2 regions of the Microbacterium sp. CIAB417 genome follow, and region 2 is predicted to be linked to the other one. Evidence: riboswitches for the same ligand, from Rfam matches in the RefSeq annotation. Region 2 holds a riboswitch; the other holds the start of a gene.
The links. A riboswitch is a leader RNA that binds a small molecule or an ion and turns the genes downstream of it on or off. The one in region 2 is predicted to bind ZMP and ZTP.
Positions count from the first base shown of each region.

Region 1: another riboswitch for ZMP and ZTP. It lies ahead of glyA (serine hydroxymethyltransferase); the one in region 2 lies ahead of glyA (serine hydroxymethyltransferase).

Region 1 is NZ_JAHZUT010000002.1:791,146-795,306, forward strand. Features, by position in the region: gene nagA (N-acetylglucosamine-6-phosphate deacetylase) at 1-534, opposite strand, end outside; gene KYX17_RS10365 (family 20 glycosylhydrolase) at 531-2,018, opposite strand; ZMP/ZTP riboswitch at 2,115-2,198, shown strand; gene glyA (serine hydroxymethyltransferase) at 2,235-3,509, shown strand; gene KYX17_RS10375 (bifunctional methylenetetrahydrofolate dehydrogenase/methenyltetrahydrofolate cyclohydrolase) at 3,648-4,161, shown strand, end outside.
Region 2 is NZ_JAHZUT010000006.1:217,961-222,121, forward strand. Features, by position in the region: gene KYX17_RS24610 (N-acetylglucosamine-6-phosphate deacetylase) at 1-768, opposite strand, end outside; gene KYX17_RS24615 (beta-N-acetylhexosaminidase) at 765-2,264, opposite strand; ZMP/ZTP riboswitch at 2,328-2,412, shown strand; gene glyA (serine hydroxymethyltransferase) at 2,445-3,719, shown strand; gene KYX17_RS24625 (bifunctional methylenetetrahydrofolate dehydrogenase/methenyltetrahydrofolate cyclohydrolase) at 3,716-4,161, shown strand, end outside.

The DNA.
Region 1 (4,161 bases), on a different contig from region 2:
AAGCTCGGGCGCGAGCGTCACCTGGCGCACCGTGCCGTCGCCGGCCGCCAACAGCCTGTCGAGCGTCTCGGGGTCGGGGGCGCGCAGCAGGTCGCCGGCATGCGCCCCCCGGTGACTCGGTGCGAGGAAGGGACCCTCCAGATGGGAACCGAGGATGTCGGGATCGGTGCGGGCCAGCTCCGCGATCGTCTCCAGCCGCTCCACGAGGTCGCCGAGCGTCGCCGTGGCGAGCGAGAGGACGGCGCGAGTCGTGCCGTGCGCGCGGTGCAGTGCCCGGGCGGCGCGGACCGCATCCGGTCCGTCTTCGTAGGAGCGACCGCCGCCGCCGTGACCGTGCAGGTCGATGAATCCGGGGGTGAGCACCGCGTCGGGGCCCGCCTCGGCGCGCGCATCGACCAGCACGTCGCTCGCGTGTTCGCGCCAGCCGTCGCCCGTGCCCCGATGCGTGATGCGGCCCGCCTCCCATCGCACCCAGCCGTCCGGCGTCTCGCGGCCGCCGTCAACGATCCGTACCGAGTGGACGATCACGCTCACCGCCACGGCACGCCGTCGATCCGGCCGTAGGCGAGCCCATCGGCATCCCACCGGGTCGCGAGATCCGCCAGACGCTCGCGGAAGCTCTCCCACGACCGGGATGCACCCGGCGACCACGCCACCTCGGCGGCCGCGGCGAGGCGAGGGAACACCATCTGCTGGATGTCCTCCTCCGTGCGGATCGTCTCCGTCCACAGCGCCGCCTCGACGCCGAGGATCTGGTCCTCGCGGATGCCGGGAACGACCTCGCTCGGCTCCCAGTCGTAGGCGCGGCGCAGCGGCGTCGGACCGTTCGCCCACGTGAGCCCGAGGGCGCAGTCGGCGCTGTCCTTCATATCGAGGTACACCGCGTCGGCGGGGGAGAGGATGAGGCCTCCGCCGCGCTCGACGAAGCCGCGGGCCTTCTCGTCGGTGCCGTCCACGGGGCGCACGAAGCCCCAGTACTGCCCGATCGTTCCGCCCGCGAGGTGCGCGGCGCTGCCCGCTTCGTGCCAGGCGACGGAGGTTTTGCCGAGCGACGCCACGAGCGCGGTGACCTCCGCGAGCGCCTGGTCGTAGTCGTCGCGCGAGGTGCCGAGGGCCTCGTCGCCGCCGACGTGCAGGAAGGGTCCCGGCGTCAGTGCGGCCAGTTCGGTGAACACGTCGCGCAGGAATGCGCTCGTCTCCGCATCGCCGATGCGCAGCGACGAGAAGCCGACGCCGAAGCCGGTGTACGCCTGCCCCGCGACGGGCAGACCGCCGCCGAACTGCGCGGCCGTCTCCTCCAGCTCGGCGCTGACGACGGGAACGTGCGCGATCTCGGGGTACGCGAGCCCCACGGCGTGCGTGTGTCCCGGCACGTCGAACTCGGGGATCACCGTGATGTGACGCGAGGCCGCCGCATCCAGGATCCGCTGCCAATCGGCGCGCGAGTAGCAGCCGCCCGCATCGCCCAGGGCCGCCGAATCCGAGGCGTGCTCGGCCAGCCGCGGTCGCGAATCGAGCGCGAGTCGCCACCCCTGGTCGTCGCTGAGGTGCAGGTGCAGCACGTTGAGCTTGAGCTCCGCCATCCGATCGAGGAGGCGCTCGACGACGTCGACGGCGAAGAAGTGCCGGGCGACGTCGAGCATCAGCCCGCGGTGGACGAACCGCGGTGCGTCGTCGATCACCACGGCCGGCCACACCCAACCCTGCCGGGTCGGTGCCAGCAACTGCAGCAGCGTGTGCACGCCGTGCTGCAGGCCGGCGGCATCGGATGCGGTGAGCTCCACCGCGTCCGCATCGATCCGAAGCCGGTACGACTCCGCCGCACCCTCGCCGTCGATGCGCAGGCGGACGGCGCCGTCCGAGGCGGTGACCGGCGACAGTCCCGTGCGGCGGCGCAGTCGTCCGGTCAGGAGAGCGACCGCACCCGCCTCACCGGCGATGGAGAGCGCCTCCGTGACCGCGAACGCGCCGTCGCCGAGGGCGACGGACGCCGGTCGCGGAACCAGGCCGGTTGACATGTAAGGAACCTTAACAAACCCGCCTCCGGTGCACCACGTGTTCGCCGCGGCGGTGCCGGGCGTTCAGGTGTGCCTCGCGTCCACGTCCGGTATGCTCGATGCCGTCGCGACTGGCGTTGAGGTGGATGACCACCGGGGAGCGACCGACACGGTATTCGGCCGTACGCCTGGGCCGATACGGAACCCATCTGTCCGAAACCGTCGTCAGGGAGAGTCATGACCGACCCGTACTTCAACGCCCCCCTCGCAGAGGTCGACCCCGAGATCGCCCAGGTGCTCGAGCGCGAACTCGAGCGTCAGCGCGGCTACCTCGAGATGATCGCGTCCGAGAACTTCGTGCCCGTCTCGGTGCTGCAGTCGCAGGGCTCCGTGCTCACCAACAAGTACGCCGAGGGCTACCCCGGCCGCCGCTACTACGGCGGCTGCGAAGAGGTGGACGTCGCCGAGGAGCTCGCGATCGCCCGCGCCAAGTCCCTCTTCGGTGCCGGCTTCGCGAACGTGCAGCCGCACTCCGGTGCCTCCGCCAACGCGGCGGTGCTGCACGCGATCGCCCGTCCCGGCGACACGCTGCTGGGCCTCTCGCTCGACCAGGGCGGTCACCTCACGCACGGCATGAAGATCAACTTCTCCGGCCGGCTCTACAACATCGTCGCCTACGGCGTCGACCCCGAGACCAGTGTCATCGACATGGACGAGGTGCACCGCCTCGCCGTCGAGCACAAGCCGAAGGTCATCATCGCCGGCTGGTCCGCGTACCCGCGCCAGCTCGACTTCGCGCGCTTCCGCGAGATCGCCGACGAGGTCGGTGCGTACCTCTGGGTGGACATGGCGCACTTCGCCGGCCTCGTCGCCGCGGGTGTGCACCCGAACCCCGTTCCGTACGCGCACGTCGTCTCCTCGACCGTGCACAAGACGATCGGTGGCCCCCGCTCGGGCTTCATCCTCACGAACGACGAGGATCTCGCGAAGAAGATCAACACCGCGGTCTTCCCGGGCCAGCAGGGCGGTCCGCTCATGCACGTGATCGCCGCCAAGGCGACCGCGTTCAAGCTCGCGGCGACCCCCGAGTTCAAGGAGCGCCAGGAGCGCACGGTCCGCGGCGCGGCGATCCTCGCCGACCGGCTCGCGCAGCAGGACGTGAAGGATGCGGGCATCGCGGTGCGCTCGGGCGGCACCGACGTGCACCTGGTTCTCGTCGATCTCCGCGAGGCGGCCATCGACGGCAAGCAGGCCGAAGACCTCCTGCACGAGATCCACATCACGGTCAACCGCAACGCGGTGCCCAACGACCCGCGTCCGCCGATGGTCACCTCGGGTCTGCGCATCGGCACGCCGGCGCTCGCGACCCGCGGTTTCGGCGACGCCGAGTTCACCGAGGTCGCCGACATCATCGCGCTCGCGCTGCTTCCCGGCGCCGACGTCGCGGCGCTGCGCACGCGCGTCGCCGCGCTGACCGCCGCGTTCCCGCTGTACCCCGACCTGCAGCAGTGATCGGAACGGATGCGGCAGCACCGGGTGTTGCCGCATCCGTATCCCTACGTGCATAGTGATTGAGTACCCTCGGTCGCGACGCTGCGCTCCTCGCGCAGGCCGGCGCGTGTTCGGGGCGGGCTCGAAGAGGAGACGATAATGACCGCGATCACACTCGACGGCGTCCGCACCGCGGCCGCGATCAAGGAAGAGCTCGCCGCGCGCGTGGCGGCGCTCGCCGAGCGGGGAGTGGTTCCCGGCATCGCCACGGTGCTGGTGGGGGCGGACCCCGCCTCGCAGCTGTACGTGGGAATGAAGCACAAGCAGTCCGTCGCGATCGGGATGAACTCGATCCAGCGTGAGCTTCCCGCGGATGCCACGCAGGAAGACGTCGAAGCGTTGATCGACGAGCTCAACGCCGACCCGACCTGCCACGGCTACATCGTGCAGCTGCCGCTGCCGAAGCACCTCGACACGGATCGCATCCTCGAACGGATCGACCCCGACAAGGATGCGGACGGCCTGCACCCGACCAACCTCGGCCGCCTGGTGCTGAACGTGAACACGCCGATCACCTCGCCGCTGCCGTGCACGCCGCGCGGTGTGATCGAGCTGCTGCAGCGCAACGGCTACGACCTGGCGGGCAAGCACGTCGTCGTCGTCGGTCGTGGCG
Region 2 (4,161 bases):
ATCGAGGTGGACGTTGTCCGCGATGGCCTCGAGCACGACGCGACGATCGGCCGCTGCCGCGAGCACGGGACCCGGGGCGCGATGGTGGATGCCGCGCATGGCGTTGAACGCGTGCGTGAGGATCGTGGCCCCCGCATCGAAGGCGGCCGCTGCCATGGCGGCATCCGCGTCAGTGTGCCCGACCGCGGCGGCGGCGCCCGCCGCGACCACCGACCGGATCGCGTCGATTCCCCCGGGGAGTTCGGGGGCGATCGTGACCTGGCGCACCGTTCCGCGGCCGGCATCGAGCAGCCGCTGCACGTCGGCGGCGATCGGCGCCCGCAGCAGCGACGGCTCGTGGGCTCCCTGATGCCCGGGATCCAGGAAGGGGCCTTCGAGGTGCGAACCGAGGATCTCGGGATCCGCCTCGGTGAGGTCGGCGATCTCGGAAGCGCGGCGAGCGAGGTCGTCCAGCGAGGCCGTCACGAGCGACAGCACGGCGCGCGTGGTGCCGTGCGCGCGGTGCAGGGCACGGGCGGTACGGATCGCCTCGACGCCCTCGTCGTACGACGCACCCGCGCCCCCGTGGCCGTGGATGTCGATGAACCCGGGAGACAGGATCGCCCCGGGACCGGCGATCTGCGTCGCGTCGACGACGACCTCGGCATCCGTCCACGACGAACCCGTGCCGGTCGCGGAGACGAGACCGTCGTCGAAGCGCACCCAGGCGTCCGCGACGTCGGACCCGGAGGAGACCAGTCGGGCGGAATGGATCACGGTGGCGGTCATCGCGGGCTCCAGTCGATCTCGGAGGGGCGATGCCCTCCCCAGCCCTCCGCGTCCCACACGGCGCCGAGCCCACCTACGCGGTCGCGGAACGACGCCCAGTCCTTGGCGGATGCCGGAGACCATCCGATCTCAGCAAGCGCCGCCGCCCGCGGGAAGAACAGCTGATCGATGTCCGCGAGCGACGGGATCGTCTCGGACCACAGCGGTCCCTCGACACCCAGGATCGCCTCGGCATCGAGTCCGGGGACGATCTCCTCCGGCTCCCAGGAGTAGGCGCTCTCGAGGTCGATGATCGCCGCCCAGGTGAGTCCCAGCGGGAAGTCCGCGGTGTACTTCATGTCCAGATATGCGCGGGTGGACGGCGACAGGATGACGCGGCCGCCGCGCTCGGCGAACCGGCGGGTGTGCTCGGCGTGCTCCGCGGTGGGCGTGCTGCTTCCCCAGAACTGGCCGACGGTGCCCTCGGCGACCTGCGCGGATCCCGCCTCGTGCCAGGCCACCGGCGTCTTCCCGAGCTCGGCGGTGAGGGCCGTGACGCGTTCGATGAATGCGTCGAAATCGGCTGCGGGCGTGCCCAGGCACTCGTCTCCGCCGACGTGCAGGTACGGGCCGGGGGCGATCTCCGCCACTTCCGAGAGCACGTCGCGCAGGAACTCCCAGGTCGCGTCCTCGTGGATGCGCACGGAGGAGTGTCCGACTCCCCAGCCGAGGTAGGGCTCACCGGCCACGGGGAGCGGCTGGCCCAGGGACTCGGACTGCGCCAGGAGCATGTCGTTCATGACCGGAGCCTCGACGACATCCGGGTAGGCCAGACCGATCGCGTGCGTGTGCCCTGGGAGGTCGATCTCCGGGACCACGACCATGTGGTGGGCGGCCGCGTATCCGACGATCTCGCGGAAGTCGTCCTTGGTGTAGAAGCCGCCAGGGCGACCGAGCGTGGAGGTCCCCGCAGCCTTCTCCGTCAGCAGCGGGCGGCTGTCGATGTGCAGGCGCCAGCCTTGATCGTCGGTGAGGTGCAGGTGCAGGTGGTTGAACTTCAGCGATGACGCGCGGTCGATGAACGCCTTGACGGTCGCGACGTCGAAGAACGTCCTGGCGACGTCGAGCATGACGCCCCGGTACGCGTAGCGCGGGGCGTCGACGATAGAGGCGCGTGCGATCGACCAGACGCCGTCCTTCACGCGCAGCAGCTGACGAAGGGTCTGGACGCCGTAGAACAGCCCGGCATCCGATCCGGTGATCTCGACGCGGGCGCCGATCTCGAGGCGGTACGACTCGCCGTCGTCGTCGGTGCGGCGGAGGACGAGGTCGCCGTCGGACGGCGGGTCCGTGACGACATCCGGCCGCAGGCCGGTGCGCGCGGCGAGCACATCGGAGAGGACGGATGCCGCGGCATCCGCGCCGTCGACGATGACGATGCGCGTGGCGGGGGAGAGCACGAGCGTTCCGGAGCCCTCGGTCACGGACGCGGGCTGGGGGACAAGAGTAAGGACCATGAACAAAACGTACCGGTGACCGTGACGACATCCAAGCATCCGGACCGATCCGATCCGCTATGCTCGAGACGTCGCGACTGGCGTCTGGGTGGGGTACCACCGGGGAGCGACTTCTCATGGAAATCGACCGCGCGCCTGGGCCGATAGGAAATCCCTTCCGCCGTGAGATCAGGAGCAGCCATGACCGACCCGTACTTCAACGCCCCGCTGTCCGAAGTCGACCCGGAGATCGCCGAGGTCCTCGAGCGGGAGCTGAACCGCCAGCGCGGTTATCTCGAGATGATCGCTTCCGAGAACTTCGTCCCCGTCTCGGTCCTGCAGTCGCAGGGGTCCGTGCTCACGAACAAGTACGCCGAGGGCTACCCCGGGCGCCGCTACTACGGCGGCTGCGAAGAGGTGGACGTCGCGGAGGAACTCGCGATCCAGCGCGCGAAGGATCTGTTCGGCGCCGAGTTCGCCAACGTCCAGCCGCACTCCGGCGCCACGGCCAACGCCGCCGTGCTGCACGCGATCGCCCGCCCTGGCGACACGCTTCTCGGCCTCTCGCTCGACCACGGCGGTCATCTCACGCACGGCATGAAGATCAACTTCTCCGGGCGGCTGTACGACATCGTCGCCTACGGCGTCGACCCTGAGACCTCGCTCGTGGACATGGACGAGGTGCGGCGCCTCGCCCTCGAGCACAAGCCGAAGGTCATCATCGCCGGCTGGTCGGCGTACCCGCGTCAGCTCGACTTCGCGGCCTTCCGCGAGATCGCCGACGAGGTGGGCGCGTACCTGTGGGTCGACATGGCGCACTTCGCCGGTCTGGTCGCCGCGGGCGTGCACCCCTCGCCCGTGCCGCACGCGCACGTCGTGTCCTCCACGGTGCACAAGACGATCGGCGGCCCGCGCTCCGGTTTCATCCTCACCAACGACGCCGACCTGGCCAAGAAGATCAACTCCGCGGTGTTCCCGGGTCAGCAGGGCGGACCGCTCATGCACGTGATCGCGGCGAAGGCCACGGCGTTCAAGATCGCCGGCACGCCGGAGTTCCGCGAGCGTCAGGAGCGCACGGTCCGCGGCGCCGCCCTCCTCGCCGAGCGTCTCGGCCGCCAGGACGTGCAGGACGCCGGCATCCGGGTCCGCTCCGGCGGCACCGACGTGCATCTCGTCCTCGTCGACCTGCGCGATGCCGAGATCGACGGCAAGCAGGCCGAGGACCTGCTGCACGACATCCACATCACCGTCAACCGGAATGCGGTCCCGAACGATCCGCGTCCGCCGATGGTGACGTCGGGCCTGCGCATCGGCACGCCGGCGCTCGCCACGCGCGGATTCGGGGACGCCGAGTTCACCGAGGTCGCGGACATCATCGCGCTCGCGCTGCTGCCCGGTGCCGACGTGGCCGCACTGAAGGCGCGCGTCGACGCGCTCGCTGCGGCCTTCCCGCTCTACCCGGGGCTGACCCAGTGACCGCTGTCGTCCTGGACGGCAAGGCCGCCTCGGCCGAGATCAAGGCGGAGCTCGCGGAGCGCGTCGCGGCGCTGCGCGCTCGGGGCGTGATCCCCGGCATCGCCACGGTGCTCGTGGGGGCGGATCCGGCGTCCCAGTTGTACGTCGGGATGAAGCACCGGCAGTCCGAGGCGATCGGGATGAACTCGATCCAGCGCGAACTGCCGGCCGACGCCACGCAGGAACAGGTCGAGGCGCTGATCGACGAACTCAACGCCGATCCGTCCTGCCACGGCTACATCGTGCAACTGCCGCTGCCGAAGCACCTGGACACCGACGCGATCCTGGAGCGCATCGACCCGGCCAAGGACGCCGACGGGCTGCACCCGACGAACCTCGGGCGTCTGGTGCTCAATGTCAACGCCCCGATCACCACGCCCCTGCCGTGCACTCCGCGCGGGGT